3 regions of the Lysinibacillus sp. NPDC096382 genome follow, and region 2 is predicted to be linked to each of the others. Evidence: riboswitches for the same ligand, from Rfam matches in the RefSeq annotation. Region 2 holds a riboswitch; each other region holds the start of a gene.
The links. Region 2 has a riboswitch for thiamine pyrophosphate ahead of thiW (energy coupling factor transporter S component ThiW). Riboswitches for the same ligand answer to the same signal wherever they lie in the genome.
Positions count from the first base shown of each region.

Region 1: it holds a riboswitch for thiamine pyrophosphate, as region 2 does, so the genes downstream of both, ACIQZA_RS04380 (ABC transporter substrate-binding protein) here and thiW (energy coupling factor transporter S component ThiW) in region 2, are expected to answer to the same signal.
Region 3: it holds a riboswitch for thiamine pyrophosphate, as region 2 does, so the genes downstream of both, tenI (thiazole tautomerase TenI) here and thiW (energy coupling factor transporter S component ThiW) in region 2, are expected to answer to the same signal.

Region 1 covers NZ_JBIWFC010000002.1:119,255-130,516, reverse strand. Annotated here, with positions in the region: gene ACIQZA_RS04410 (hypothetical protein) at 1-91, opposite strand, end outside; gene ACIQZA_RS04405 (hypothetical protein) at 122-343, shown strand; gene ACIQZA_RS04400 (TatD family hydrolase) at 309-1,058, opposite strand; gene ACIQZA_RS04395 (ABC transporter ATP-binding protein) at 1,048-1,797, opposite strand; gene ACIQZA_RS04390 (ABC transporter permease) at 1,775-2,545, opposite strand; gene ACIQZA_RS04385 (thiamine-binding protein) at 2,545-2,835, opposite strand; gene ACIQZA_RS04380 (ABC transporter substrate-binding protein) at 2,837-3,832, opposite strand; TPP riboswitch at 3,984-4,093, opposite strand; gene ACIQZA_RS04375 (TetR/AcrR family transcriptional regulator) at 4,300-4,908, shown strand; gene parC (DNA topoisomerase IV subunit A) at 5,600-8,032, opposite strand; gene parE (DNA topoisomerase IV subunit B) at 8,029-10,005, opposite strand; gene plsY (glycerol-3-phosphate 1-O-acyltransferase PlsY) at 10,671-11,262, shown strand, end outside.
Region 2 covers NZ_JBIWFC010000001.1:39,177-50,438, forward strand. Annotated here, with positions in the region: gene ACIQZA_RS00195 (hypothetical protein) at 1-932, shown strand, start outside; gene ACIQZA_RS00200 (AAA family ATPase) at 944-1,939, shown strand; gene ACIQZA_RS00205 (DUF58 domain-containing protein) at 1,936-2,811, shown strand; gene ACIQZA_RS00210 (vWA domain-containing protein) at 2,823-4,568, shown strand; gene ACIQZA_RS00215 (VWA domain-containing protein) at 4,552-7,149, shown strand; gene thiW (energy coupling factor transporter S component ThiW) at 7,286-7,795, opposite strand; TPP riboswitch at 7,913-8,020, opposite strand; gene ACIQZA_RS00225 (MFS transporter) at 8,085-9,281, opposite strand; gene ACIQZA_RS00230 (ABC transporter substrate-binding protein) at 9,493-10,566, opposite strand; gene ACIQZA_RS00235 (ABC transporter permease) at 10,563-11,262, opposite strand, start outside.
Region 3 covers NZ_JBIWFC010000007.1:203,442-214,703, reverse strand. Annotated here, with positions in the region: gene asbD (petrobactin biosynthesis protein AsbD) at 1-31, shown strand, start outside; gene ACIQZA_RS12775 (DUF6005 family protein) at 45-1,019, shown strand; gene ACIQZA_RS12770 (sugar phosphate isomerase/epimerase family protein) at 1,016-1,840, shown strand; gene ACIQZA_RS12765 (hydrogenase maturation protein) at 2,572-4,269, shown strand; gene ACIQZA_RS12760 (YfbM family protein) at 4,371-4,868, shown strand; gene ACIQZA_RS12755 (thiazole biosynthesis adenylyltransferase ThiF) at 5,134-6,153, opposite strand; gene ACIQZA_RS12750 (thiazole synthase) at 6,150-6,917, opposite strand; gene thiS (sulfur carrier protein ThiS) at 6,920-7,123, opposite strand; gene thiO (glycine oxidase ThiO) at 7,135-8,265, opposite strand; gene tenI (thiazole tautomerase TenI) at 8,266-8,985, opposite strand; TPP riboswitch at 8,985-9,090, opposite strand; gene ACIQZA_RS12730 (hypothetical protein) at 9,309-9,641, shown strand; gene ACIQZA_RS12725 (DNA topoisomerase III) at 9,936-11,262, opposite strand, start outside.

The sequences.
Region 1 (11,262 bases), on a different contig from region 2:
ATTGAAAATCTGCTGGAATGAGTACAAGACATTTCTGTAGTTTTTCTAATAGATTTAAAGTTGAATCATGCAGTATTTCTTCCTCTTTCATCTTCAGTTCATCTATTGCAAGAAGGCTATCGTGATTCTACAATTTTTATCAGCGATGTTTGATGTTTTATCAGCGATTCTAGCTCTTTTATCAGCGATATTTGATGCTTTTTCAGCGATTCTAACTCTTTTATCAGCGATATTCGAGGCTTTATCAGCGATTCTGATACTTTTAACAAAAACACAGCTGCTCTTTAAAAGAACAACTGCGTTATTTGCTATAAATTATAAAATGTTGTCGTATTTCTTGTAATGATACGCGCCGCTTCCTCAGCTGTAAGACCCTTTATCGAAGCGATAACCTCGATGGAATGATCCATCATCCAAGGAGATGTTCGTTTATTGTCAAATTGACCTTCGAACGGCCATGGTCCATCTGTTTCTACCATCATCAGCTCAATTGGGTATTTTTTGATAAGTTGTTGAATCTTAGTCTCATACGTACAATCAGGCGTGACCGAAATGAAATATCCATTAGAAATCATCCGTTCAATCACTTCCTCATCTCCTTTAAACCAATGAAAATGCGCTTTCGTTACTTGATGTTTTCCTAGTAAATCGCAAACAATCGCCGCATCTTCGTACACCGCATGTAATACAATCGGTTTATTTAATTCCTTCGCCAATACGATAAACTGTTCTAACAATGCCACATACGGACGAACATCTATCGCCTTCTCCTGCCTCAAATAATAAGGCAAGCCTACCTCGCCGATTGCCACCATTTCATGAGCATGTTGGCGTATCCACTCAAATAATGCATCTTCCTCCGTTTCACTTGGTAACGGTTGTTCAGGATGAAAACCAAATGCTGCTTTTACTTTTGCATAGGTTTTCGTTAGCTTCCATGTCTTCTCGCACGATGAAAGATTCATGCTAACGGCAATGACATGTTCAGCTTCTTCTAGCAAAGTTGGAATGTCGTGTTCCTTATACTGATCTAAATGAATATGTGCATCAATCAACATTCGCATCACCCTTCTCTTCTTTTAAATACGTGAATAACTGTTGCTTCAATGCCGTAAATGTAGCGGAATGGCGAATTTCTTCTTGGCGTGGCCTTGCAAAAGGTACGATTATTTCCTTTTTAATCATTGCTGGCCGTTTCGTGAGCACAATGATACGATCCGCTAAAAAGAGAGCTTCCTCGATACTGTGTGTTACGAACAATATCGATTTTCGATCTTTCTCCCAAATCGATAAAAGCCAAGCCTGCATTTCAAGCCTTGTAAATTCATCAAGTGCAGAAAACGGCTCATCTAAGCATAAAATGGGCTTATTACTGACAATTGCGCGAATAAATGATACCCGCTGTTGCATACCACCCGACAGCTCATTAGGATACGCATTTTCAAACGCCGCCAGCCCCACATTATCTAACCACTCCTTGGCAAGCTCAATATTTGGTTTGCGATGAAGCTCCTCGACAATCGCAACGTTTTCTACTATCGTACGCCATGGTAGTAAGCAGGGCTGCTGAGGCATATAGGCGATCGTTCCTCTTTTTTGTTGGATATCTGTACCGTTTAATAAAATAGCTCCCTTATCAATAGAAGAGACACCACCAATTAATTGAAAGAGTGTGCTTTTACCACTGCCTGACGGTCCGATAATCGCCACAAATTCCCCGTCCTTGACCTCAAATGATAAATCGCGAATAACCGGAAGAGCATTAAAGGATTTATCAATGTTTTGAATGCTTAGCATAGATTCCTCTCCCCTTCACAACAAGTTTTTCTAATAATCGAATAGCACTAAATAATAGTAAACTTAAAAAAATGATGGCAAAAATCGCTACAAACACGCGATCCGTTCGAAATGATGATTGCGCCAATGTCATATAGACGCCAATCCCCATTTTCGCACCTAACCATTCTGCAATGACAGCTCCCATAACACTATACGTCGCCGCAATCTTAATGCCTGAAAAAATCGACGGGTACGCATATGGCCATTCAAGTTTCCAAAAGGTTTGTGATTTAGTTGCCCCAATCATTTCAAAATAATGTTTCAGCTCAGGTGAGGTTTGACGGAAGCCATCCATTGCCGAAATAACAATCGGGAAAAAGCACACCAGACAAATAATAATGAGCTTTGGCAATAAACCAAAGCCAAACCAAATAATTAAGAGCGGTGCTAGAACGAGCACCGGGACATTTTGTGACATAATAAGAATAGGATAAAATAGCTCCCGCACAAACGTAAAACGATGTAATAGCACAGCAACCGTTAGTCCACACACTATTCCAATGGCAAGGCCTAGAAATGCTAATTGAACAGTCGCTATAGCATGTGGCACAAACGTCTTATACGATTGAAAGCCTTCTTTCAAAATGGCACTTGGTGTAGGCAATAGCCAATGTGGTACGTCTGCAAAACGGACAATAAGTTCCCATATGAATAAGAGGAAGGCGATAAAAATTATCGTCCTTCCTTGTTTGAAAGCCTGCCTCATTACTTGTATTTCTCCGTTAGTGTATTCATTGTAATACCAGATGGCTGATATAAAATTTTCACTTGCGTAATGACATTAATAGCACCAAGCTCAATCATCTTGTCATTCATTTTTTCAATGATTTGTAGTAAAGTCGATAGCTCACCTTCCATTGTCGTTTCTAATGGATGAACTTCATATTTCACCCCTGATGCGTCGATAACCGTAATCGCTGCATCGACAAACGGGATCACATCCTCATATGTTTCAGTTTTCGGGATAATTTGTACACTTATTAATGAGTTTGCCATGTTACTTTGTCTCCTTTTTCGGTAAAAAGTCGTTTGTATATGCTTGTTTTGCGTTAAATTCGCCCTCTAAAACTTTGTTGTCCGCCATCCATTTCGCGTAATTTCCCCAGACAGCTAGCTTTTGCTCGCCCCATTGTGCAGCGTCATCTTGATATTTATCTGCTAGCCATTCCTGACTTTTATGCACAAGGTTTTTATCTAAATCAGGTACTGCTTCTAGTAAAATATTTGCCGCTTCATTAGGGTGTTTTATCGCATATTCATAGCCCTTTGCTGTAGCAGCGACAAATGCTTTTACCGTTTCAGGATTATCTTTAATCATTTTTTCATTTGTAGCAAGTACAGGTGTGTAATAATCTAACTGATCACTATAATCTGTTAAATATAGCATGTTCAGTTTTTCGCCACGCAGTTCTGCTTCTATACCTGTCCATGCATAATAAATCCACGCAAAATCAATATCTTTTTTCATCATTGTGAAGAAATCTATATCGCCTGCATTGACAATATCTAATTTATTAATATCTGCATTTTTTGTTTGCATTAGTGATTGCAGTACTGCCTTTTCAAGTGGCGCCCCCCAGCCACCGTATGTTTTACCTTCAAAATCCTTCGGTGAAGTAATGCCTTTTGATGCAATGGATGCGAAGCCAGAAGTATTATGTTGAATAATCGCCGCGATCGATACTAAAGGTACATCTTGCACACGTGCCTGTGTAATCCCTTCCTGATAACTTACGCCAAACTGAGCCTTGCCAGACGCCACAAGCTGATCTGCTCCCGCTTCGCCTGGTAATATTATATCTACATCTAAGCCCTGTTCCTTAAAGAAGCCAAGTTTTTCCGCTACATATAAACCGGTATGATTTGTGTTCGGTGCCCAATCTAGGACAACCGATACTTTTGTTAATCCTTTAGTATCCTTTTTAGCCTCTTTTTCGCTACAGCCCACTAATGTGAAAAGTGCAGCCATTAGGACCAATAACCATTTTTTCATGCTCAATCCTCCAAGTAAGTAGTGTGAAATGTTCATGAATGAATGTCTTTACCAGAAGAAAGCGTTCACGGTCTGTGTATACAACAAAAGTCTGAAAACAAAAAACGCCCAGGATTCCTCCCAGACGTTTTACAATCAATATCAAAAACTTTCTTTTTGAATAGATGTTCCCTACGCTGGTACGAGCCAAATCAGGTTCAAAGGGTCAGTGTCTATCGGACACAATCTCAGCTGGCAACACCAGCCCCCCTACATTCTTTCCATATGAACTTTTCGTGATTATTATACCCATATCTATCCGGAAATGACAAGGCTCTATTTGCCGAAAGCGCTGCTAATTTAATTTTAAAGCTCCATGCCTTCCTTCAATTCCTTTTGTTGAATAACCGCAATGTCCTTTTCTTTGTAAAAATCATCTTCGGGAGTGCTAGGTAAACATACACAAAACCCTTCAACGGAGAATCTAAATGGAACCTAGACTTACTAATGATGAAAAAAAGAAAAGAAAAAGATTTGCCATTCTAAACGCCGCAATTAAATTATATAGTGAGAATGGTTTTGCAGAGACCAAAGTAGCGGACATAGCAAAGGAAGCAGGAGTTAGTTTTGGCACCGTATTTACGTATTTTAATTCCAAAGAAGAGCTTTATGAATCGGCAATATTGGAGCCCCTGGAGGAAATCAAACCATATTTTATTGAAATAGATGAACACTTTAAAAGTGATCCTCTTGAAGTAATTAAGGAAATGATAGATTGTCATGTGCAACTTTTTGCAACGAGAAGTGAATACCTACGTTTAATTCAACAGGATCTTGCAAGACCTGATCGATTTCCAAAGCTTTTTAAAGAACTAGATGATTTTGTAAAATTATTTATAGACTGTATTTATCCAGTTATTGAAGCTGGGCAAATGCTTGGTTACTTTTATGAAGAATCACCTTCATTAATTGCTGAGTCGTACTTATCCATCTTAAACGGAATGCGTTTAACGTTTATTGATGAATATACAAACATGGTATGGAAGGATATAACGAGACAAGCCCTTAGATTATTCGGACCTATCTCTAATACTTAAACCTTCTCCATCCTACACCCATACTCTATAAAATTAGGAAATTCAATTTTTGATCTACATGGTAAATAGATGATTCCCTTTTTGACACTATTACAGGCCAAGAACCTAAGAAACCATTACTTCCTTTGAGTGCAGTGAGCGCTGGACTCTTGTTACAGGAATGTTGATCTTCTCTATATGTTTTAGTGTATTTGCTTCTTCAAATAGCGTGTTGTTTCTTTTTGTTGCCTTGTTTATTGGAACAATTGGTGAACTGATGTATGTCCCTATAAAATAGGCAATGATAGGAGAACTTGCCCCATCAAACGCTCGTAGCATTTATATGGCTTTTAATAGCTTGACTACCTACGGAGCAATAATTGTATCTTCGCTATTAATTATCATTGGAGAGTGTATTCGCCCTTTATATATGAGCGGATTACTCCTTATTCTAGGATTAACTGATACATTTTTGTACTACATAATAACAAAATCGCTATACGCTAAAGAAATTGAAGGAAATGAAAGAAAAGTACCTGTTTCTTTTTAAAGATTGTCTTTCCATTAATCGATCAAACCAGATTTCAACTGACTTTATCATTATGTAAAGCATCATACAATCCTCCCGTATATATGTTAGACAAAGAACCCACTTATTGGTTTCAATTAGCTAAAAAAAGCCCAGCTCTCTATAGAGCATGGGCTAGTCATGTTATTTCTCTTCTTTTTTGACCGTAAAGACATGTGAGATGGCACCGTCTGTAGCTATATCTACTTTAAAGGAGCCATTAGAATGGCGATCTGCTCGAGTTAATGCTTGTACATCAAGGATCTCTTGCACACCTTTTTCCATCTCAATCGTTAACTGTTCCTCATCTGTAACCTTTACTACAGCCACGATACGATGTGGGTTCGCTTTTAATTCTGTTAACACTTTTAAGCCGCGTTTTGCACGACTCGTCATCTCTACTTCGGCAACATTCATTTTTTTCACCGCACCGCGATGTGTCACAATCGCAACATACGCAGTGGCATTTGGCGGTAAAACATTGATGCCAACTAATGCTTCTCCGTCTTTCAGCGTAATCCCTTTAACACCGCCTGTTTTAACACCCGTTACTGGCAATTCCTCTATTGGGAAACGAATAGCATAGGCAGTATCTGTCGTTAACAGTAGTTCTACTTCGTCTGTCACGATACCTGCAAAAATCATTTCATCGCCTGACTTAACATTCATCGTTTTGATCGGTTTCGAATAGCGTGTAACAGCATAATCTGCTACAGGTGAGCGTTTAATTTGTCCATCTTTCGTAGCTGTTAAAATATACGTATTGGCCTGTTCGAAAGTCTCAAAACCGTATACAGCAATAATAGATTCATCTTTCCCTGTCGGTACAATACTAGAAATATGCTGACCAAGATCCTTCCAACGAATATCAGGTAGTTCATGGACAGGCTGATAAATATAATTGCCTCGATTTGTAAACAGCAGTAGATGATGCTGTGTATTTAAGTTTGCTTCATATAATAAATAATCGGAATCCTTCATCGCAAAATCCTGACCATTCGAAGCTGCATGTGAACGTGTAGATGTACGCTTAATATAGCCATCTTTTGTGACAGTCACTACGACCTCTTCACTTGGGACAAGGACATCTAACGTAATTTTGATTTCTTCAATTTCTTGTTCGATTTTTGAACGACGTGGCTCTGCAAAACGCTTTTTAATGTCAAGTAGTTCCTGTTTAATAACACGTACAAGCTTTGCTTCACTATTAAGAATACCTTCAAGCTTAGCAATCAATTTATTTAATTCTTCCTGTTCAGCACGCAATTCCGTAATATCCGTATTTGTTAAACGGTATAATTGCAAGCTAACGATTGCCTCTGATTGCACTTCTGTAAAGTCAAACTTCACCTGTAAATTCGTTTTCGCATCTCGTTTATCATTAGAAGAACGAATCGTTGCAATGACTTCATCTAAAATGGACAGTGCCTTGATCAAGCCATCAACAATATGCGAACGATCTTTTGCCTTTTGCAAATCATAAATGGAACGGTTCGTCACGACTTCCTTTTGATGGGCAATATAAGAATCCAGTAACAATGGCAATGTCATCATTGTCGGACGACGATTATGGATAGCAATCATATTAAAATTATAAGCTACTTGTAAATCAGTTGTTTTGAACAAATAGTTTAAAATTCCTTGTCCAGGAACATCTTTTTTCAGTTCAATGACAACACGTAGGCCTGTACGATCCGATTCATCACGAATTTCCGCAATTCCTTCAAGTCGTTTATCGACACGTTGCTCATCGATCTTCTTCACAAGATTTGCTTTATTAACATCGTACGGTAATTCCGTAATAACAATTTGCTCCTTGCCACCTTTAATTGGCTCAACGACTGCTTGCGCACGCACAATGATTTTACCGCGTCCTGTTTCGTATGCTTTTTTAATGCCATCGACACCTTGAATGATCCCACCTGTTGGGAAATCAGGCCCTTTAATAACGGTCATTAAATCATCGACAGTGGTATTTGGGTTATCTAAACGCATAAGAACACCGTCTAGCACCTCATCAAGTGCGTGAGGTGGGATATCTGTCGCATAACCGGCCGAAATACCAGTTGAGCCGTTGACTAGTAAGTTCGGGAAACGAGCTGGTAAAACAGTTGGCTCCATATCCTGATCATCGAAGTTCGGTACAAGTTCAACTGTTTTCTTGCCAATATCGCGTAGCATCTCCTCTGCAATAGCAGAGAGCCTTGCCTCGGTATAACGCATCGCTGCCGGTGGGTCACCATCAACAGAACCGTTATTCCCATGCATTTCAATGAGCATATGACGCGCTTTCCAATCCTGACTCATACGCACCATAGCTTCATATACTGAACTATCACCATGAGGATGATAGTTACCGATAACATTACCGACAGTTTTTGCTGATTTACGGAAGGGTTTATCGTTCGTATTGCCCTCTGTAAACATCGCATATAAAATACGTCGTTGCACAGGCTTAAGACCGTCACGTGCATCAGGCAACGCGCGGTCTTGAATAATATATTTACTATAGCGACCAAAACGGTCACCCATAACTTCTTCTAAAGGTAAATCTTGAAATTTTTCCGTACTACTCATGCTTGGTCCTCCTCCTGTTGGATGAATTCATTGTCTAAAATATTTGAATCATCCTCCATACCGAAGTCTACATTAGCTTCGATCCATTTACGGCGCGGCTCTACTTTATCGCCCATTAAAGTTGTCACACGTCTTTCAGCACGTGCACCATCCTCGATCGTCACACGAATTAATGTACGTGTTTCAGGGTTCATTGTCGTATCCCACAGCTGGTCAGCATTCATCTCACCAAGCCCTTTATAACGTTGTAATATGTAACCCTTTCCAACTTTTTTAATGGCCGCTTGTAAGTCATTTTCAGTCCAAGCATATTCAATCACTTCTTTTTTACCAGTGCCTCTTGATATTTTATAAAGTGGTGGTAATGCGATAAATACCTTTCCAGCTTCAATCAATGGTCGCATATAACGATAGAAGAACGTTAACAGCAGCACTTGAATATGCGCTCCGTCAGTATCAGCATCGGTCATAATAACGACTTTGTCATACGCTGAATCCTCGACAGAGAAATCTGTTCCGACGCCAGCACCAATGGCATGGATAATCGTTGAAATCTCTTCATTTTTCATAATATCCTGCAGCTTTGCTTTTTCTGTATTAATAACTTTACCACGTAAAGGTAAAATCGCTTGGAACGTACGATCTCGCCCTTGTTTTGCAGAGCCACCTGCAGAGTCACCTTCGACTAAATACAGCTCGTTTTTCGCTGCATTTCGAGATTGTGCAGGCGTTAATTTTCCAGAAAGAATGGTACTGGCTTTTTTGCTCTTCTTGCCGTTTCGGGCATCTTCACGTGCTTTACGAGCCGCTTCACGTACTTGCTGGGCACGAATAGCTTTACGAACAAGAGATGCAGACAATTCTGCATTTTCCTCAAGCACATATAAAATTTGCTCCGAAACAACACTATCTACTGCCGAGCGTGCCTCACTCGTACCAAGCTTGCCCTTCGTCTGACCCTCAAATTGTAGTAAATGCTCTGGTATACGAACAGAAACAATCGCCGCTAAGCCTTCTCGGATGTCTGTCCCTTCAAGATTTTTATCTTTATCTTTTAACAGGCCAATTTTACGTGCATATTCATTAAAAACACGTGTTAAAGCTGCCTTGGCACCTGTTTCATGTGTCCCACCATCTCGTGTACGCACATTGTTAACAAATGAAAGGATTGTTTCTGAGTATCCATCGTTGTATTGAAAGGCGAATTCAACTTCAATTTCGTCTTGGATCCCTTCCACATACTTAACAGGATGAAGGACGTCTTTCTCCTCATTCAAATACGCAACGAAAGCTTCAATGCCGTTCTCATAAAAGAAAACATCACCTTTGCCTTCCTCGCGTTCATCAATTAACTCAATTTTTAAGCCTTTTAATAAAAACGCTGACTCACGTAAACGTTCTGCAAGCGTATCATAATTGTATTTTGTTACAGAGAAAATCGTGTCATCTGGTAGAAAATGAACAAGCGTTCCTGTCTGCTTTGTTTGTCCAATTTCTTCTAATGTCGTCACAGGATGGCCACCGTTTTCAAAACGTTGTCGATATTTTTTACCATCGCGATGAATCGTAACTTCTAAAAAAGTGGATAAAGCATTAACAACAGACGAACCTACACCATGTAAGCCACCACTTGTTTTATAGCCGCCTTGTCCGAATTTACCACCGGCATGTAAGACAGTGAAGATAATCTCAGGAGTCGGTTTCCCCATCTTATGCATACCTGTTGGCATTCCTCGGCCGAAGTCTCGAACGCTGATACTTTGATCTTTATGAATAATGACAATGATATGAGAACCAAAGCCAGCCAGTGCTTCATCCACCGCATTATCGACGATTTCATATACTAGGTGATGAAGTCCACGGCCATCCGTAGAACCGATATACATGCCGGGTCGTTTTCGTACCGCTTCTAATCCTTCTAATACTTGAATGGCGTCATCATTATAGACGCTTGGTGACTGTTTATTCGTCAAAAATTTCCCCTCCAAAAAACAAACGCATGTTCTATTTATATTCTCTTCCTAATAATAATAGCATTTCCTAACAATATCTAGTGACAGGCCCAAAAAATTTTTAAAATTCCTCACAGCTTCATCGTTTTGATCTGTTTTACCGGAAGAAAAATTTGCAATAGTTGCTCCAATATGTATCATGAACTCTTCTCTTCCTTTGACGCAGGGCTATAAGTTTTAGTTGCACTGGTCATTACTTTTTTTCAAAACGATACGAATAGCTGAGGGCTTTGAACTTTCATTCAAAAGCATTTGACTATTCTCTGAAAAATATACAGGTACAGTAATAAATGGGTTTCTTCTGTCTAAAGAAATTCGTACTAGTTTACTCTAGAAATTAAAGATAGACTTCTATTCTACCAAAGGAATGGGTGATTGACAAAATTGCCTTTTTACCTATATTTTTAGAAAGGGCTTTCATGCTGCCTACATGAATCATGTCTAAAAGACAAACCTAAAATCATATACATATAAAAATCCTTGAAAAATAGTTATCTTTTGTAATGAATTCAAGATACACTTAGAAATCTCCTTCATGTCATTGTAGATTATAGAGAAAAAGTGTAGAATATTTGTTACATATTATTAGTACCAAGTGTTAATCAATGAATGAAAGGAGTCCAAATATGCTAAATGGACTTATTATTTTATGTGCTTATTTAATCGGCTCGATCCCCTCTGGATTATGGATAGGCAAAATTTTTTATAAAACTGATATTCGCCAACATGGAAGTGGTAATTTAGGTGCGACAAATACTTTTCGTATTTTAGGAAAAAAAGCAGGAATCGTCGTAACGATTATGGATGTCTTAAAAGGTACAGCAGCCGTATTACTTGTAGCTCTTCCTCTATTCTCTAATGTCTCTATCCATTCGCTATTACTTGGACTAGTAGCCGTTATTGGTCATATGTTCCCAATCTTTGCAGGTTTCCGCGGAGGGAAAGCGGTAGCAACATCAGCTGGAGTTCTCTTAGGCTATTCATGGCCTCTTTTTGTCTTATTATTTATTGCGTTTATTGTAACATTAAAAATTACAAAGATTGTAAGTTTAACTTCCATGATTGCCGCTTTAGTAGCACTTATTTATTCAATCGTTTATTATTTTGTTACAGGCGACTTTGCGTTAGGTATTTTAATAGCTTGTTTATTTACCTTTATCATTTACCGTCACCGAGCAAATATTGCACGCATTAAAAATGGTACTGAACCAAAGGTGA
Region 2 (11,262 bases):
CAGCTTCACAAATTGAAGCCATTGAGGTGGAGAAAGAAAAAGCTGTCATTGAAGACGTAAAGAAGGAAGTTGCTAAATTAGAAAAAAAAGCAGAAACAAAAGAAGTGAAAGAGCAATTAAAAGAATTGCAAAATACGTTAAAAAAGACAGAAACAGCGGAAGAGGCATTACGGGAAGTCGTGAAAAAGCAAAAGGAGCTTGCTTTAAAGGAGCAACAATTAAAGGATAAACAAACAGCTAGTAAGGAGGGCGCTTCTGACGACAAAGGTTTATCGAAGGAAGAAGTGGAGCAATTGAAGGAGCTCGCCCAAATGCAGCAGGAGCTAACGCAAAATGCAAATGCTACTCAGACAGCTATGAGCAAGCTTGGGAAACCTGCAAGCAATACGCTACAAAATGCTATTGCGAGTGCCAATAGTGCCAACAACAATCAGCAAAACAATAATAATCCAAATCAAAATTCATCAGGGAATTCACAGCCGAACAATCAAACAGGACAACAAGGCCAAACTAATTCTCAAAATGGATCCCAACAGGCTAGTGGTAAAGGTCAGAAGCAAGGATCGAATCAAAGCAATCAACAAGGTCAGGGACAAGGTAATGGACAGGGACAAGGTAATGGACAAGGACAAGGTCGGGGCAATCGTTCAGGTCAAGGTGCTGGCACAGGACAGGGCGGCCGCGATTTATTAACGACACCAAGAATTGGTGGCTCTAGTCAGACTTCAGTTGATGGTGGAGCATTAGGAGAGGGATCACATGTTTCAGAACAACAAGGAAATGGCCCGATTACTAAAGGTTCTATCCGACCGTATGAGGAAGTTATAGGTTCCTATAAAGATAGCTATTTAGAAAGCTCAGAGCGTTTACAATTACCGAAAGATTTACAAAATGTCGTGCAATCTTATTTCACGTCAATTGAGTCTAAGTAGGAGGAAAAGGTATGGCATTTACAGAGCAACAATATGTTGAAATGAGTACGAAATTACAACAAGTGAAGGAAGAAATTCATCGCTTTATCGTTGGCCAAGAGGAAGCCATTGATTATACATTATACGCAGTCCTTGCTGACGGACATGCATTATTAGAGGGCCTACCGGGTTTAGGGAAAACGATGTTAATTCGTACAATTTCTGAAGTACTAGATTTATCATTTTCACGAATTCAATTTACACCAGATTTAATGCCAGCGGATATTACAGGGACAAGCATGATTGAGCGCACAGTTGATGGCAAGCAGCAGTTTACGTTCCAGCCTGGTCCGATTTTTAGCCAAATGGTATTAGCGGATGAGATTAACCGAGCAACACCAAAAACACAAAGTGCACTGCTTGAAGCAATGGGTGAAAAAACTGTAACAATTTTAGGAGATACAAAGAAGATGGCAAGACCATTCTTCGTATTAGCAACACAAAACCCGATTGAGATGGAGGGAACATACCCGTTACCAGAAGCACAAATGGACCGTTTCCTATGTAAAATTCTTGTGTCGTATCCTGAGAAAAGTGAGCTAATGGAAATTATGAAGCGTACAACAGGCGCTAAGGAAATTGGTTTACAAAAGATCATGGATACAGAAGCACTGATTGAAGCGCAGCAAATGGTTAAGGAAGTACTCGTTGCTGATGAAATGCTCGAATTTGCGACGGACCTTGTTGTGGCTACTCATCCTGAGAGAGTGGATGCCATTGATGAGGTCAAGCAATATGCCATGTATGGTAGCGGCCCTCGAGGTTTACAAAGTTTGATCAAATTAGCAAAGGCAAGAGCGCTTATGAATGGACGTTTCCACGTGTCTGTGGCGGATATTAAATCTGTAGCTAAGCCAGTGTTACGCCATCGAATGCTGTTGAATTATGAAGGGGAGGCTTCAGGTAAAACAGCAGACGATGTGATTGATGTCATTTTAGAAAAAGTACAGCAAGGTGTTAGCAGGTGACACAAAAATTATTATTGCCCGAAGATTGGTTAGCGAAAATCAGTCGCTTCCAAGTGGCAACGGCCTCCAAATTACGTGGGCAGCACAAGGGCTCGCACCGTTCGCAGCGCTTCGGGGCATCGCTCGATTTTTCAGATTTTCGTGAATATCATTTAGGTGATGATGTACGTCAGGTGGATTGGAACGTCTTTGCGAGAACTGATAAATACTTCATTAAACGTTTTTTAGATGAACAAGAAATGCGCGTACACATTTTGCTAGATACAACTAAATCTATGGGGGATCAAGCAAAATGGACTTTTGCCCGGCAAATTGTTGCCTCACTTGGTCTAATGGTGCTCGGTCGCGATGATCGCTTATCTTTTTCTTTCCTGCAGGATGAAGTGAGGCCACCGTTTCGTCGTAAAGGTGCCATGTATCGTCGCGCCTTTTTACAGGTGGTCACAGAGATTGAGCAAGCAACTTATACAAATAGCTTCGCACAGGGAGCTTTCAAAGCATTGCCTAAAGATAGTACCGTACTATTTATTGTGACAGACGGACTTGAGCCAATCGATGAATGGGAGCAACTTTTAAAAAGGCTACCACGCTTTGCGGGGGATGTCCGTATTTTGCAAATAATTACGCAAGAAGAAATAGCACCTGAGTATACGGGCGACGTACGCTTACTTGATCGTGAAACGGGTAGAGATGTAAATGTTACGATGTCTTCTAAAGTTCTGGACACATATAGGGCAAGACGTTTTTTACATGAAGAGGAATTTGAAGCAATTTGTCGGCGCTTCGGTGTTCGACAATTACAGCTTAAAGTAGAGGATGGATTGCAGCATGCCATCTTCCAACAATTATTAAAAGCACATTGGATTAGGTGAGGTGAGCCGTATTGGGCTTTAGTCAAATACTTTTTAGCTGGACGGCCATCATCCCGGTCATTGTCCTTCTATATTATTTCTTTCGAAAAAAATATACCGATCAAACCGTATCCTCCACACTTTTCTGGTCGGAAATTATGCAAGAAACCCGTGTGTCACCATACTTAAAACACTTACAAAAAAACGCACTGCTTTATTTGCAACTACTTGCTCTTCTTTTACTCGTACTAGCATTAATGAATCCATATGTTAAAAAGTCAACAATTGTTGGTGCGCAGACGATTTTCATAGTAGACACGTCTGCAACGATGTTAGCAGGGAAAGAGCAGTCAACATTTGATACACATAAAAAAGAAATGCTGTCATTGGTTAATGAACTTGACGGAAGACCTGTGACACTCATTACAACAGGCAATACGCCAAAAGCTATATTACAGCAGGAAACAAAGATTAAAGATATTGAAAAAGCTATTCAAGAGTTACAAGTAACATATGAAACAGCACAAATGAATAAAGCTTTAGATGTGGCACAGGCTTTTGTCGGTAATACACCAACATCTATTTATGTCTTTACAGATTCGCTCGATAAAAAGCAATTACCGATGGAAAAAGATACGGTGAAGTGGATCGTAAAAGGATCCGCAAAAGATTTAACAAATATCGCAATGACACGTTTTGCTGCTACTACAGATGGACAATCTGCTATGGCGCTTGTACAGTTACAAAATGATACGGACCAAGAGCAAAATGTAACACTTTCGATAGACAATGTTAAAGGTAAGAAAATAGTTGCGGAGAGTGTTGTATTACCTCCAAATGAAGCTATAACAAAAACATTCAAAGACCTTCCATTAGAAGATACTATGACTGCTAAGATAGATGCTAAGGACGATTATGCTGTTGATAATTCACAGCATGTATTGCTACAAACAGCTACTTCAAAAGTAGTTGTCGATCAAAGTATGCATCAACTCATTCAAAAAGGTTTGCAAACGATTAATAGTAGCGTGAAGATTGTTCCATCTTCACAAGTGGCTGACAATTTGGATGCCACTGTGGTGACAAATCAGACGGCGCTACTCGAAAAGATGGACAAGCCAATTGTATTATTTGGACGGGATGATGTTGAGAAGGTTGAAGCTACTGGGGAAATCAGTACAACAAGTGATGCATTGTTTGCATTTAGTGAGCTAAAAGATATTTACGTCAGTACTGTATATCCTGGATTCGACAACTATAAAACGATTGCATCAGTTGGAGACCAGCCATTTATTCAGCGTTCACCTGAAGGAGATATTGTTGTATTAGCTGATATTGCAGATACAGATTGGCCGTTGCATCCTTCATTCCCATTATTTTTATGGAGTGCTGAACAGGAGCTTTCAGCATCGATTGGTTCACTTGGTATTTTTACACCAAATGAGCAACGTGCAGTTGCTTTAACGCAAGGTGAGTGGAGTGTATATTCGCAGGAAGATGAGTTTTTATCGTCTATTACGAATGGTCTATTAACAGCACCAATGAAGCCAGGAATTTATACAGCTCGCTCAAATGATGAAGAAAAGCGCTTCATCGTACAGCTTCAAGCACAAGAGCGTGTGATTGAAAAAGGGACAAGCTATACACTTGGAGAGCTTCCAGACAATGGTAAGGAAGAAATATCGAAAACATCGTTCGTACCTTGGCTTATCCTTATCATCTTAGTATTATTTGTTTTAGAGTGGGAGGTGCAACGACGTCGTGGATTTACGAATTGATATGCCATTAGCATTGTTGCTTTTACTTCCATTGCTTATGTATTTTGGATGGACCTATTGGCGTGAACGTCAGCGACTAAAAAAAAGCCATATCGTCGTACTAGGTATTCGTATTGTGGCTATATGCTGTTTGGTTTTTGCACTTGCAGGGCCCTATATTTTATTGCCCGTAAAGGAAGAACAAGTATTATTTTTAGTGGACCGTTCTGCTTCAATGAATGGTACAGATGATGAGATGTCCAATTTTATAGCGGAAAGTTTACAGTCGAAAAAAGATGAACAGCTTGCAGGGATTTATTCTTTTTCATCGACTTTACAAACGGAAGCCATTTTATCGAAGTTTTTAAAGGAAGTGCCGAAGTTTACAGCTATAAAAGCAACAGATCAAACAAATATTGAACAGAGTCTACAGCTCGCTTCAGGTATTGTAGATCCGAAAAAAGCGACACGACTTGTGCTCTTAACGGATGGCAATGAAACAAAAGGGGATGCCTTAGAATTTGCATCGAAGTTTAAAGGGTCAAATATTAGCGTCGATGTAATGCCGTTTAACCAACCTGTTGCGAAGGATGTATCCATGAAAAGCTTTGTTACACCACAAGTTGCTTATGTTGGTGAGCAGCAGCAGTTAGTCGCTGAAATCAATGCAACTGTAGCAGAACAAGGTGAGCTATTACTATACGAAAACGATAAGCTTATTCACCGTGAAGCAGTGGAACTTACAGAAGGTTCGAATGTATTTACGTTTAAACATTCAGCAACAGCTGAAGGGCTTGTAAAATATGAGGCACTCGTGCAGGTTGAGCAGGATGCAATTTTTGAAAATAATAAATTAACAAGCGTCACGATGGTGCAAAGTGAGCCACATTTACTAATTGTTAATGGCTATGATACAGCATCACCATTTGCAGCGGCGCTAGGCAAACAATCAATTGCCTATGATGTTGTAAATGCTAAAAGTCTACCAAATGAACTTTCTAGTTATTTACAATACAATGCCATCATTTTTGATAATGTGCCAGGGCATTTAGTAGGCGAGGCAAAAATGAATGTCATTGAGCAAGCAGTGAAAAATTTCGGTGTCGGTTTTACAATGGTCGGTGGCGAAAATAGCTTTGGTTTAGGTGGCTATTTTAAAACACCAATTGAAACTTTACTACCTGTTGAAATGGAGATTAAAGGTAAGGAGCAATTGCCATCATTGGGGCTAGTTATCGTACTTGACCGCTCGGGAAGTATGTCTGGAGCAAAGCTAGAGCTTGCAAAAGAAGCGGCCGCTCGTTCAGTTGAAATGCTACGAGATGAGGATACGCTCGGGTTTATAGCCTTCGATGATCGACCTTGGGAAATTATTGAGACAGGACCACTTGGCAATAAGGAAGAAGCGGTGGATACGATTTTATCTGTAACGCCAGGGGGCGGTACCGAAATATATGGATCACTAGCTAAAGCTTATGAAAATCTAGCTGATTTAAAGCTACAGCGTAAGCATATTATTCTATTAACGGATGGTCAGTCTCAGCCAGGTAACTATGAGAACTTAATTGCACAAGGAAAAGAGAATGGCGTAACCCTATCAACGGTTGCAATTGGTCAGGATGCTGATGCCAACTTACTTGAAGCACTCAGTGAGATGGGCAGTGGACGTTTCTACGATGTTATTGATGAGCAGACGATCCCCTCGATTTTATCTCGTGAAACTGCCATGATTTCACGCACATATATTGAGGATAACCCATTCTATCCAACTATATTTAATGCGGCTGGCTGGAATACGTTATTTGCAAATGGTGTACCTAAAATGAATGCTTATATTGGTACAACAGCAAAGCAGGGAGCTACTGTTATTGCAGAAAGTGAGAAAGAGGATCCAGTACTAGCAGAATGGCAATATGGCCTTGGCAAAACATTTGCCTTTACTTCTGATTCGACAGGAAAATGGACAGGGGACTGGGCAAGATGGCAAAATTGGGGCGCTTTTTGGCAAACGCTTATTTCAAAAATGCTACCAAGTTATAATGATGTTGCCTATGATGTACGTCTAGAATCAGACGGCTCATTTGTCATCACTGATCCAACAAATGAAGCGGCGTTCTTAGATATTGTTGCTGTCAATGAAGCGGGTGAAGAACTTGATACACAACTTGAAACAATTTCAGCATCACAAGTTCGAGCAGTCGTACAAGCAGAACCAGGACTTATCTTCTTCCGCATTGCCGATGAAGATCAGACCATTTACCAGGCAGGCTTAAGTGTACCTTATAGTGCAGAGTATGAATTACGCCCAGTGAATGATAAGTTAATCGAAGCACTAACAAAGCAAACAGGCGGCTCTGTTTTGAAGGAACCGAGCGAGGTATTCCGTGAATTTACTAAAAAAGGTGCAGAACGTCAAAATATTGCGACATGGCTTTTATTAGCAGGGATGTTGCTATTCTTTATTGATATTACCATCCGACGCTTTGGTTGGCGCTTCTTAACTAGGCCGAAGAAAAAAGAACAGCCTGTAGAGGGAACACAGATACAGGAAGATGACACAAATGTTGCCCAGCTATTAAAGGGTATGAAAAAACGATCTTAGTAAGTTAAAACGATGGTTCATTGCTTTATAGTAATGAGCCATCGTTTTTTCCTAAATTGTTCCGATAAATAGATGAAACATTCCGATAAAATCTGAAATTGTTCCGATAAATCACAAATTTATTCCGTTAAATTACTCATCTCACAATATTTTTATCTAAAAAGGATTTACGATTTATAGTATTCTTCCGCAAATTGCTAGCAACGACTATACCTAAGACAGCACCAATAGTACTTGAGGTTAAAAAGGCTGGCATGAAAAATAAAGCAGCAACGTATGTCCCCATTAATAAATGTGCGTAAGGTACTGCGATAAGTGAGGCAATGATACCTGTCCCAAACATTTCACCGACACCGGCAAGCCATTGCTTGCCGCTGTATTTATAGGCAAGAGCTGCACATAGAGCGCCAATAACACTGCCAGGAATAGCTAGTAATGAGCCTGTGCCTGTTAAAATACGAATAATAGCTGTGACAAAGGCGACCATAACAGTAGGCACTGGTCCAAGAATGATAGCACCGATAACATTAATGGCATGCTGGACAGGGTAGGCACGAGCAATTCCCGTTGGTATTGAAACGAAGGTAGAACCAGCTACGGCAATTGCTACTAATATGGCCATGATTGTTAATTTTCGAATTGACATAATTTCCACTCCTTTGAAATGTTAATACCGCCGCAAAAACAGAGAGAATCGCCGCTAAAGCGTCAAAAAGCCGCTTCCTAAAAACAACAGGAAGCGGCCTTGCATCTACAAATAAAAAAGCAAGTGTCGACACTTCCCTCCGCTAGTGTGAACTAGATCAGGTTCAAAGGGTCCGTATATGACCATATACGTCTCAGCCTTTTAAAGACTCCCCTAGTGGTAAGAATTTAATTAATTTTTTCTCTTAATAATGTAGCATACTATTAAAAATAGTCAATAACTTTTCAGACTATTTTGTATCAGGATGCATAAGGTGTGGCGCTTTTTTCATTGTCCAAATAAGGGCAAGGAAGAAGCAAGCCATTAAAATAATAGCCCCGAATATATAAGGACTGTTCATATTCCAATCGAATAATATACCTGCTAAAGCTGGACCAATCATATTACCAAGACTCATATACGCATTGTTCAGACCAGCTGCAAAGCCTTGTTCATTTTCAGCAAGTTTTGAAATCAGTGTGTTGACAGCTGGACGAATCAATGTCGTAGCTGTAGAGAAGATGGTCGCTACAATCAAAATAAGTGCAAATCCAGATGCGAATAATATTAAGAAAATCGAAACGGATGCAATAAATAAATTGACTAACACTACTTTCATTTCGCCGAAGCGATTAAACAGCGGTGTAATAACAAACATCTGTACAACAACACCAAAAGCGCCACCCATAACTAATATAATGGCGATATCAGTAGGTGTGTAATTAAACTTATCTGTAACAAATAATGATAATGTTGTTTGGAAGTTAGCAATCCCGAAAGAGAATACAAGCATGATAATTAGCATGACAAAATAAGGCATTCGGACTGAACGGGCCATCTGCTTTGCAAGATTATCCTGCTTCTGCGCTTTTTTCGCTGCATTCGGTTTTGTAGCAGGCAATAAAAAGAACGATAAAATAGCTGCTAAGATAGCTGCAAACCCAGCGGTATAAAATGGAAAATGCAAACTAACTTTTGAGAGGAATCCACCGATACCTGGTCCGATCATAAAACCAAAGGACATTGCTGCCCCTATCATCCCCATACCTTTTCCTCGTTCCTCATACGTTGTGACGTCTGCCACAAAAGCCATTATAGGAGGTGCCACAAATGCGGAACCAAGGCCACCAAAAAAGCGTGCCAGGAAGAGCATCCACACATCTGTAGAAAGCCCGAAACAAATTTGTGCAAGTCCTGTTACGATAAGACCGAAAATAATGAGATTTTTACGACCGTATTGATCGGAGAGATTCCCAGCAATTGGAGAAAATATGAATTGTGCGAAGGCGAACGTTGCAATCAACATGCCAAGTACTTGTCCTGCGGCACCAAACAATTTTAAATACTCAGGCATGACAGGAATAATAATTCCGATACTCCCCATTGCGATAAACATATTAAACATTAAAATATACAAAGCCGCCTTATTAGACTTCTGCTGGGTCATCGAATACCCCTTTCTTTAATCAAATATACTACAGTCTACCATAAGACTTATACGTTTGCTATTGACTATAAGTCTGAGATTTACTAGAAAGATATGCGGATTCTCAAATACGGCCGGCTAGTTTTTCCACAGAAGCTTACTTCCAGATAAACGAAAAAAAGCTGTTCTCAACGTTTGTAACGTGAGAACAGCTTTGAATGGGTAAAATAGTTTATCGAATACTCATTTTAAATTCTAAGAACAGCTCATTGTATTTGCCTAAGTAATCAGGACCTAAGTTTTTATAAACTTCTAATGTTTTACGTTGTTCTTCAGAAGGATAGAAGCGCTTATCAGATACAACTTCTTTATCCATTAACTTCATCGCTGCAATATTAGGAGTAGAATAGCCTACATAATCAGCGTTTTTAGCACCCGATTCAGCTTTCAACATAAAATTAATGAAAGCATGTGCGCCATCAATATTTTTTGATGTTTTTGGGATAACCATATTGTCAAACCATAAGTTTGAGCCTTCTTTTGGTACAGCGAAGTCCAAATCTTCATTTTCTGACAACATATCTGCTGCTTGACCAGACCAAGTGAGTGCCACAGCGGCTTCATTATTAACCATCAGCGGTGTAATTTCATCTCCGATAATGGCTTTAACATTTGGCGCCAATGTGATTAGTTTATCAGTAGCTTTACGTAGCTCCTGGTTATCTAAAGAGTTGAGAGAGTAGCCAAGACTGTTTAAGCCCATACCAATCACCTCACGTGCACCGTCTACTAAAAAGACTTTACGCTTTAATGAAGGATCCCATAAGTCCTTCCAAGATGAGAAGTCTAAATTTCCAACGAGCTTTGGATTATAGACAATGCCGACTGTTCCCCAGAAATATGGGACAGAGTATTTATTGTTCTTATCAAATGGTAAATCTAAAAAATAAGGATCAATATTTTTTAAATTAGGGATTTTCGTTTTATCTAAAGGAATAAGTAAGTTTTCTTCCTTCATTTTTTCAATCATATATTCAGAAGGTACGGCGATATCGTAAGCTGTACCACCTTGTTGAATTTTTGTCATCATTGCTTCATTGGAATCAAACGTTTCATAGATGACGTGAATGCCTGTTTCTTTTTCAAATTGCTTCAGCAAATCCGGGTCAATATATTCTCCCCAGTTAAAGATGGTTAATGTATCTTTACCACTTTTTCCACCACCGGCACTTAGGGCGTCAGCAGTATAGAATAATAGGGCGGAAACGACAAGGATTGCGATTGTTGCTTGAATTAATTGCTTCATTGAGTTCCCCCCGTTCTTTTACTAGCGCGGCTTGTAATGAAGTAATAGCCAACTACGACGATAACCGTTACAAAGAATACTAACCCAGAAATAGCGTTAACTGTTAAGGAAATACCTGCACGTGCCATCGAATAAATTTCAACAGATAAAGTACTAAAGCCGTTACCTGTCACGAAAAACGTTACCGCAAAATCATCTAGAGAATATGTTAAGGCAAGGAAGAACCCTGCAAAAATACCAGGTTGAATATACGGTAAAATAACACGCATCATGACATCTTTTTTCGTTGCCCCTAAATCTAATGCAGCATCGATTAATGATTTATTCATTTCTAATAGTTTAGGTAAAACCATTAGTACAACAATTGGGACACTGAACGCTACATGTGCTATTAACACAGAAGAAAAACCTAATTTAATACCAACCATTGTGAATAAAATTAAAAAGCTTGCTCCAATAATGACATCCGGGCTCACAATTAACACATTGTTTAAAGAAAGTAGTGTGTTGCGCATTTTTGAATCTTTAACAGTGACAATGCCAATTGCTCCTAGTGTCCCAATGATTGTCGAAATCAATGCAGAGAGTAATGCCACGATCACTGTATTAATTAGAATGACGAGTAAACGTGAATCCTCAAAGACCGCTTTATAATGTTCTAACGTAAAGGACTCAAAGTTATTCATCGATCCGCCA
Region 3 (11,262 bases), on a different contig from region 2:
CTTTTTAGAAAAACAGCAAAAGGTAGAATAATCGGAGGCTAAAAATGATAAAAGTTCATTGTTTTGTAAGCTGTGTTTGTGAGGTTATTAAGAGATCGGAAGGCGTCGATCATAGGCCTTACTATTTTGGGGTATGGGACGCAGATTTTGATGTGCTCGATAATGGAGTGCTAACATACCACTCTGATCAAATTGATCATCATTTCTTTCAAACATGGTATGAAATGCTCTATGGAATCAAGCTATACAAATGGTATGACGACAAGCAATCAAAACAAGAAAATATAAACAAACTGCTAAAGTTATTAGAGAATAAATCTCCACATCAACATGTGATGGTGATGCTGGATTTATCGATGCTTCCAGAGCGAGAGAATAAATTTCATCAACGTCCATTCCCTCATTATGTGATGCTAGAATCAACAGAAAATGAAGAAGATTGGTTTATGTATGACCCTGATTTTCGCTGGGAAGGGATTTTACCGAAAGAGAGAATTTTAGCTGCAATCCAAGAGCCAACTGTCGGAGGTGGTTATTACTTTAATTCTGAGACGATTATTGCGCCAACTACAGAGATGGTTGAAGCCTATTTTAATACATGTATAAAGCTGCATTGTAATCCGTTGACAGATGCAATTACCGAGATTATTAAAAAGTATATTGCAGGAAAAGAACAAGAAAATATGTCAAAACTTCCGACTGCATTAAAACAATTGCCGGTTATAGCGATCAGAAAATATGCGTATGAACATGCGTTTGCATTTTTTGGGGAAGCGCTTGGCCACGATGAGGAAAGCTTTGACACATGGTGTGATGATATTGAGCGTTTAGTGAATGGCTATACAACGATTCAGTATCGAGTGATGAAACTTGCGATGACGCAAGATTTATTATTAGCTAAAGATATTTTCTTGAAGTTAGAAGAACAAAATCTCCTTGAGTTCAAGATTAAGCAAGGGTTACAAGAATGTTTTCAAGCATGGTTAACATTACAGCACAAGAAAGAGGTCATATTATGAAACTATCTATCTGTACGATTTCGTTTCGACACCATCTACATTCGATTGATCAATTAGCTCACTTTGCAAAAACTCAAGGTTTTCAAGGAATCGAGCTCTGGGGTGCTCATGCAAAGAACTTGGCAGATGAACTTCATTATGGAGCAGATTGGCTAAGCTCCTACGGTTTGGAAACAAGTATGCTTAGTGATTATTTGCCATTAGAAGCACCAATTTCCGAGATGATGGCTGAAACAGAGAAGTTATCATCACTTGCAAAGCGCTGGGGAACGAATAAGATTCGTACATTTGTAGGAAAACATGGCAGTTCAGACACAAGTAAAAAAGAAAGGAAAGAACTTATTTCCAGGCTTAGAATGCTCTGTGATTATCTTGAGTCAAAAGGACAATATTTGCTTGTTGAAACTCATCCGAATACATTGACAGATAATCTACTTTCAACGATGCAGTTACTCGAAGAAACGAATCACTCAAGCCTACGAGTGAACTTTGACGTTTTGCATATATGGGAATCAGGGATAAATCCTATTGTCGCCACAAAGCAACTTCGTCCTTATATCTCACATTTTCACTTTAAAAATATTGCCTCACGTGCACAACTTGATGTTTTTTCTCCAAACAATGTTTATGCTGCAGCAGGGTCTAGAGAAGGGATAGTTCCATTGTTTGAAGGTGCAATTGATTATAAAGAATTTCTAGCAGAAGTACTTTCAATCGTGGAGGTAGAAGCGTCATTGGAATGGTTCGGATCGAATGTGAAGAGCGTATTAGCAAAAGATGTACAGGAGGTTAAGAAGGCGTTGCAGTTGGTACAAGTATAATATGTAAAAGCTAACTATCCGTTTTCGTAAATAGAGAGAGGCAGAGAAATCAGTAAATTTTTAAAGGGAAATCCGAAAAATCAGAAAAAGTGCGGGAAATCAGGAATTGATTTCTCGCACTTTTTAAAGTTTTGACTAGTTTTGTCCATTCCACCTCATCAGCAATAGATACTTTTACTGAAACGCCTTCAGCTTAGTGGACTTAATTATAACCAATTTACTTTACCAAAGCGTACTCATCAAATGACGAATAATTGAAAAACTAAAAATGCAAAAAGTCTTTTTCTGAAAAGTGGGTCAAACTATTGATATATCACCATTTCCAACGTTTATAAATTGGTTATTATTGATAATTTGTCTATTATATGTCAATTTTGTGATTTTGAAGTTTTTTAATTTTATTTATTTTGTGTCTTGCATTGACTCACATCCCTCGAAAAAATAAAATGAGAACATTGGGAAAATTTCCTAATTAAAGGGCGCTTCTGCAAAAGGATTTTCAGGGCTTGAAATAGAAAATGCCCTCTTGTATGATGCATGATTGTCAACTAGAAAATGACTCATCATCACATAAGGAGGACTCCATTAATACGAACCAAAAGATCAATCAAGTATCAGAAAAAACGCACGCCATTGGTTCAATGGGGTATACATTGTGTATCTAAAAACAATAACAAGCTCTGTTATATTTTGTTTATCACTACCTAATAGAAAGATATTGGAGGATTAAAATGAAAATTTTATTTATAACATCCGCACATAACAGCATGAGCCAACGCTTTTACGTTGAATTGACAGATAGAAAATATGAAGTGGATATTCATATCACCACAACAATAGATGCAATGATTCAAGCAATAGAAGTTTCAAAGCCAGATTTGATTATCTGTCCGTTCTTGAAGACCGCCATCCCAGAGGAAATTTGGAAGAAGTATGTATGTATTATTGTACACCCTGGTATTAAAGGGGATAGAGGACCTTCTTCTATTGATTGGGCGATCATGGGACAGGAGAGAGAATGGGGAGTTACACTACTTCAAGCAGAGCAGGAAATGGATGCAGGAGATATTTGGTCTACAAACAATTATTCGATGCGTGAAGTTAGTAAAAGCACGCTATACAGACATGAAGCAACACATGCAGCTGTAAAAGGATTACTTGATTTATTGGAGAAGTTTAAGGCGTATCAAAAGGGAGAGTATTTTCCTGAACCATTAGATTATAATAATTCAAATGTGAAAGGTACACTTTTACCAACAATGAAACAATCTGACCGTAGAATTCATTGGCTTAGTGATAATTCTGAAACTATTGCAAGAAAAATTCGTGCTGCTGATAGTAACCCTGGAGTTCTCGATACTATATTCGGTGGAGAGTACTATTTATTCGGTTGTCATGTAGATGACAGAATAGTTGGGAATAGTGGGGAAATTCTTGGCTATCGTGATGATGCAGTATGTGTAGGAACGATTGATGGGAGTGTTTGGATTAGTCACGTAAAGAAAAAAGGAGGGATAAAATTACCAGCATCCCTTGCTCTATCACATTTATTAAGGAATGTTCCTGAATTACCTATTAATCCTTTTGACGATATTGAAGGGAGAACATACAGAGAAATCTACTATAATGAAAAAAATCAAGTAGGATACTTGCATTTTGATTTTTATAATGGCGCTATGCACACCTCACACTGTAAGAAACTTCAACAAGCCATTATAGAAGCTAAAACAAAAAATAGTAAAGTATTAGTTTTAATGGGTGGGCATGATTTTTGGTCTAATGGTATTCACTTAAATACTATTGAATATGCTGAAAATCAAGGGGATGAATCGTGGGAAAATATTAATGCGATTGATGATATGATTCTTGAAATTCTAAATACACCAGACAAAATTGTTATGACTGCTATGCAAGGAAATGCTGGTGCGGGAGGGGTCATACTAGGTCTTACAGGTGATTTTATTTTTGCAAGAGAAGGTGTTGTTTTAAATCCTCATTATAAAAAAATGGGGAACCTATATGGTTCAGAATATTGGACGTATTTATTACCAAAACGCTTGGGGAAAGAGTTAGCTTTTGAAATTACTGAAACATGTCCTGCCTTAAGTACATTAAAAGCACAAGAAATCGGATTAATTGATGATTATTTTAAAGGTAATGTCCAAGAATTTAATGAAAAAATACAAAAAGTTGCTGAATATTGGGCATCTTCGTCTCTTTATGATGAAATTATTGCAAATAAACAAGCAGAACGAGAAAGAGATGAAAAAGAAAAGCCATTAGCAGAATATCGCCATGAAGAATTAGAACAAATGAAGATTAACTTTTATGGAGAAGATAAAAGTTACCATATTGCACGGAAAAAATTTGTCTATAAATTAGCTTGTGATCAGCCAAGCGTTCTTCTAAATGATAAAATAACGATTTGAAATAATTAGTGCTAATTCCCTTTCATCAGAATGGGGCGGACCAAACGCCCCGTTTTGAATGATGAGATATAATTGATAGAAAATAAAGGGGAAGATACACGATGGGAATTATGGCCAGTTACTTATCATTAAACAATGCTTTAGCGGATGAAATTGCCGACTTAAATAATTTCCATATCGTCAAGCGACTTGAGGAGCTTATGGAAAATCATAGCTGTCCCGTAAATGAAATGGATAAATTATGGGACGGATTGCATTGTTTGCTAACAGGGATCTCTGCCTCACAGCCAATCGAGAACCACCCATTAAGCGAGGCCATTGTCGGCGTTCACGTGCTGGATACTGAAGAATTTGTCAGCGTCATTGGTTCTGAAGAGCTTCCCCGGATTTTAGAAGCTCTTCATTCTATGGATAGGACTGTCTTGCAGCAACAATTCAAGCCAGCAATTTTTAGAGCCAAACAGATTTATCCGGATATTTGGGCGGACGATGAAGCCGTGGAGCTTTTCGCAGAACTTATAGCGGAACTCGATCAATTAATCCATTTTTATGAACAAAGCCTTGCCCGGGGGCATGACATATTAATCAGCATTTATTAAAACCGCATCAATCTTAAACTGTACCCTATCGAGAGATCTACTCGATAGGGTACAGTTGGAGATACGAAAGGGTTTATTATATATCCTACCAAAGCGGTACAAGATAGGGGGAAAATGGAGTTGCTACGCGGTGCTTATGAAGGTAAATTTCAAAAGCAGTATATAAAAAGAAAACCCGAACTATTAGGAAACATTAAATGCATTTCGTCATGTAGTTCGGGTTTTTCAACAGCTAAAAACTTTTTGTCCAGCCTCATTCAAATTTTTATCCTAAATAGCGATGATACAGTGTTTTCGCTTCTGCAATATCTTTTGTTCCGTGGATTAAAACTCGCCCGTCTTTAAAAATAACCAAACGGTGATCATCGACAGTATAAGATAACAGATAAGGGTTGCGCTGAACATTTCCGCCTTGCTGCAAAAAAACTTTTTCCAGTTTGGCTAAATCCTGTTCTTCTTGCGCGGAAGGCCGGATTTGAACAGAATCTCTTCCGCATAGTATAGCTGTTTTTGTTTGATTTTCAAAGGATAGGTAGGGATATGTCCGATTGTTCCCGCATGATGGGCAATCATCTTTTTTCATCTTATCCACTTTTATTGCACTATATTGGTTTTTCCAAAGATCAAAAGATAGTAATTTATTCCGCAATGCTGCTGTATCATCCACTAATATTTTTAAAGCTTCACTTATCTGATGGGCAGTAACCATTTGCACGGTAGGACCGATGATTCCCGCGGTATCGCACGTTAAACCTCCGATAGGAACTGTTTCCAATAAACATGAAAGACAAGGGTTTTTTTCAGGAATGATCGTATATGTAATACCATAGCTCCCCACACATGCGCCATAGATCCAGGGTACTGAGTATTTTTGCGAGACATCATTCATCATCATTCTTGTTTCAAAGTTATCGGTCGCATCAATCATGAGATCGGCCTGTTTTGCCCATTCTTCTAGCTCAAACACTGACGCATCCGCTACTATTGCTTCGACCGTTACAGTTGAATTGATGGCCTCCAGGCGTTTTTTTGCTGCAATCGCTTTAGGCATCCTGTTTTTTGCATCATCTTCAGCGTATAGCTGTTGACGCTGCAGGTTTGACCATTCCACATAATCTCGGTCCACAATCGTCAGTTTACCTATTCCCGCGCGGACTAGTGCTTCGGCATTTGTTGTTCCCAGCGCTCCAGCTCCAACAATCAATGCATGTTTAGCTGAAATTTTTTGCTGTCCGGATTCCCCAATCGGTGCAAATAATTGCTGTCGTGAATAGCGATCATTCATCCAATACTCATCCCTTCCAAAGGACTGCTCGCTGTGGCATAGCGTTTCTTCGGAATTCTACCAGCTTCAAAGCCAAGGCGTCCGGCCTCAATAGCAAGTTTCATAGCTTTTGCCATCTTGATAGGGTCTTTTGCGGCAGATACAGCTGTGTTTAATAAAATTCCATCAGCACCCAGTTCCATTGCCATTGCTGCATCAGCAGGAGAGCCGATACCAGCATCGACAATAACGGGCACCGTTGCTTGTTCAATGATAAAACTCAAGTTAAGCGGGTTAATGATTCCCCGTCCGGAACCAATCGGTGAGGCTCCTGGCATTACGGCATGGCAGCCTAATTCCTGTAGCTTTCTGGCTAAAACAACATCATCTGATGTGTACGGAAGAACAATAAACCCTTCCTTTATTAATTCTTCTGTTGCTTTTAACGTTTCAATAGGGTCAGGAAGCAATGTTTTGTCACATCCAATAACCTCTACTTTAATCATATCGCAAAGGCCGGATGCTTTCGCAAGCTTTGCAATGCGGACGGCCTCGACTGCGTTTTTGGCTCCTGCTGTATTTGGCAATAAAGTATATTTTTTAGTATCAAGCTTTTCTAAAAAATTTGGCTGGTTCGCTTCAAAGATATTCATTCTCCGAACGGCAAATGTCAGGACTTCTGCCTTCGATTCAGCAATAGCCTGCTTTTGGATATCAAAATTAGGGTATTTTCCTGTTCCAAGCAGCAAACGGGATTGAAATGAATAAGGACCTATTTTTAACATAATTATCCGCCTCCAACAAAATGTACAATTTCAATGCGATCCCGGTCAGAGAGCCGGGTTTCCAGATGATCAACTTTGTTTAGAATCTCTCCATTTACCTCAATTACAACTACTTTATCTAGCAGTTTGTAATATTCGAGCAGATCCGAAACGTACACAATTTCCTCTGACAACTTCAAATTTTCTCCATTTAGTATTACTTCCAAGATCTGTCCTCCTAACTAAGCAATATTTGAGATCGATCAATGCGAAACGCAGAAAGAAACTGCTCATCTTCCACTTGACCTGTAAGCAACTGGGCTGTGAGTTTGCCAGTAAGTGGGCTTAATAGAATTCCGTTTCGATAGTGTCCGGTAGCTACAAATAGCCCCTTAATATTAGGATGCTCGCCAATATAGGGAATCCCATCATCTGTCTGCGGCCTTAATCCTGCCCACACCCGTTCCCACGGGGCATCTTTCAGCTGGGGAATCAGCTTAACGGCTTGTTCAATCAAGGTAGAAATTCCTCCAGCCGTTACTTGTTTATCAAACGTATTTTCCACGACTGTGGCCCCAATGTAAATTTCGCCATTCCGCTTAGGAACAAAATAACAGCGTTTATCTGAAAAAATCGACCTGTGAACGATTGGCTTATTCGGCTTTACAGAAAAACATTCTCCTTTCACAGGATAAACGGTCATGTTGATCCCCGTATTTTTCATTAAATCGGCAGCCCAGGCGCCGGTAGCGACAACGACCTGTTCACAATAGACGGCTCCCGCTGATGTGTATACTCCTTTGACAACACCGTTTTCATAGATAAAAGAAAGGACCTCTGTATTTTCGCGGATTGCTGTACCAAAATGCTCTGCTGCTTTTGCGAAGGCAAGTGATAATTTTGCAGGCTGAACATGGCCGTCATTTGGAAGGAACATAGCACCGACAACAGTTGGTGCTAATGCAGGCTCCATTTCTCTTACTTGTGTTGCATCGAGCCATTGGATGCCGGAATCCCAGTTCTGCTGGAACAATACCTGACTTTTTAACTCTGAAGCTAATTCTTCCGTTTCTGCAATTTTTAACATGCCTTTATTCACAAATTCGATATCGATCCCCGTATATTCTAGTAATTCGTTGGTGATGGAGGGGAACATCGCCTGGCTTTTTAATGCCAATTGGAAAAATGGACCGTCGTGTTCAATTTCCGCTTGTGCTGCCAGCATACCTGCTGCTGCACTGGAGGCTTCGCAGGCCAAAGTTCCTTTTTCAAGAATGACGACTTTTTTTCCTAGTTTAGAAAGTTGATAGGCAATGGAAGAGCCATTAATTCCTCCCCCGATAATGGCAACATCAAATGTATTTTTCACTCAACACATCTCCATTTTAACTTCTTTTTGGTAGCCTTTTATTGCAGCTAATGGATCATCGGCGTTTAAAACGCCCGACAGCATAGCAATACCGTCGGCCCCGCTGTTTATCACCTGTTTAGTATTTTCAGGAGCAATACCGCCGATTGCAATAACAGGAATATCTAGTGAACCAGTAAGCTTTTTTAATTCCTCTAAACCCCTTGGTTCCAATCCTGGTTTTGATTGGGTAGAAAAAATATGACCATATATCACATAGTCGGCTCCCAAGCGTTGAACCTTTTTTCCTTCTTCGACCGAGTGAATGGAGCAACCAACCGTCAATTGTGGAAAGTTGGTTTTAATCATAGATGCATCCAAACTATGATAGGCTAGTTGGACTCCTTTGGCACCTGTAATAACGGCAACATCCACCCGGTCATTGATGATTATTTTGGATAACGGAACGCCAACTCGGGAAAGCAGGTTGACTGCTTCATATAATTCTTTTGCCGTCATTTGTTTTTCACGCAAATGGATAGCGTCGGCATATGGATGGATGTCTGCTAAGATTTCACTTAGTTGTTCCATTGGCATTTTTCCATTAGAAATGAGATGAATCGCTTTTGATAATAGGTTAATTGGGGTCACCTCTTTAAGACTTATCCGCCTTCCAAATGTAGGATGCAAAAAAGCCACTTTCTTTTTGGTAAAGAAAGTGGCTGGAGATGAAAAGGTCAAATTTCCGTATACCACTTCCCTACGCTGGTTAACCAAGTCAGGTTCATAGAGTCCCGAAGTCACACTTCAATCTCAGCCTTTACAAAGGCACCCCTAGCGGATAAGTTATTTATTTTATTCGATTTATTTTCAATATTAGCACTATTCATAAAGATGTCAATCATTAAGAACTAAAGTGAATAGATTACTAGGGGTTCCATTTAATGGGAAGTTTAGTCATGTTGAAGTTTTCTTTGATAAATTAGAAAGTATAGATTTCCAACAAGAAACTCGAAATTATTATTTTTTTTTAAAGGATTAGAAAAATTCGAGAAATTTTTGAAATGATATGGTTAGGATCAACTGAATTTTATCCTTCTTATGATGTACCAGAAACTTTGTATAAAGATACAATGTATAATAAATTTTACGAAAGAGAATGGAATGAAATAATACCGGAAAATCGTGAAGAACTTAATTTAATCAACGTTGATGAGTATTCTATGTTAATTGCTCTCATTAAATTAACTGATTCGGATCATCTTGATGTATTCTTCTTTATACTTGAGAAGAATATTGTATTTAGAGGAAATGGATTAGCATTTATCATTTATCGCGAACATAATCTTGATCTATTTGAAAAGATAGCTAATACCGAGAGACTCTCGCTGGATTAGGGTATGTATTAATTCAGATGTCACCATTATTTTTAGAGCTACTTAGAGCGATTGATAAGGTTGTTTAATAGAAAAAGACCACTCCGTGATGGGTGGTCATATTGTTTAAAAGGAGACCGACTTAACCGACTAAAACCGACCGAAGAAAGATTATTAAAGATTTTCTTTTACCTTTAATGATTTTTAAAGATAGTTAGCAAACAGCAAGATACTGATATATAAAGCTTTTGAGAATCAGTGATTTTATAAGAAAGGTCGGGTCATTCAACGATATGTTGAAAGTAGAATTGTTAGTTATTGTGGAAATTTAAAAGTAATCTTACGTTCTTTTTCATCCCAAATAAGGTGGGCATTAAAAGATTTCTCGCCTTTTTGAAATCCTTTTATCAAGTCTGTTTCACCAGCTGCCAAGAGTTTTTTTATATTCGATTGTGAAATAGTTTTTCTTAAAAGTTTCTTTGAAACCGAGAATTTACAATTAGCTGTTTTATAATTTGAACAGCCGTAAAAAGTGCCATGATCTATGATTGACCCTTCGCAAAGGATACATTTCCCAACAACTGTTTTTCTTTTATTATATTTTTTATTATACGGATTATTTGCAGTGATTTTATCGACTGCATTTTGATTAAATGCCCATTCCTTTTCACGCTTGTTAGCATCTGAAATCAATTTGTCAGCAAGCTTTTTTACTTGTTCCATAAATGCTGTAGGAGAAGCGTTGCCTTCACCTATTTCAGATAGTCGTTGCTCCCATTTGGCTGTCATGGAAGGGGACGTTAAGATACTTTCACCTAGTGCCTCAATGAGTAACATTCCTTTAGCCGTTGCGAAGACTTGGTTTTTCTTAACTTCGATATAGTTTCGATCTTTTAATGTACCAATAATTCCAGCGCGTGTAGCTTCAGTACCTAATCCTTCCGTTTTCGATAGGACCTTTTCTAATTCCGCATCTTCTAAATGTTTACCCGCTGTTTTCATTACGGTAATCAAATTTCCTTCAGAAAAACGATTTGGTGGCTGGGTTTCACCTTTTTTTACGTTCGCTTTCGCAACGATACCTTGCTCATTTTCATGTAATAGGGGGAGCAGTTCATCTTTGTCTGTAGGTGAGTTATCTTTAGAATGATAAATAACCTTACGCCAACCTTCTTCCATTAGCACTTTACCCTTAGAGATGAATTCTGCACGTTTATCAACAAGTGAATGAATCGTTGTGTAAGAAAATATGGCATTGTTGTAATGTGCTGCAATGACTTGTCTTGCAATTAAATCATAAATTTTTTCTTCTTCTGTACTTAGCTTTGCTACGTCTGGTATTTGCTCGGTAACAATAATTGCATGATGATCGGTTACTTTTTTTTCATTCACATATCTTTTATTATTCATAATTGAACTTGTCGGTGGCGGAAGAAGACTTTTGTATTTATCAATTTTACTTAAATGCTCTAGTATCTTTGGTAGTGTTTTTGCTTCTTCATTCGTTAAAAATTGTGAATCAGATCTTGGATAGGAAACAACGCCCTTTAAATAAAGTTTTTGCAAAATATCCAGCGTATTTTGTGGTGAGAATTTATAAGCTTTGTTTGCTGTAGCTTGTAATGCAGATAAGTTGAATAAC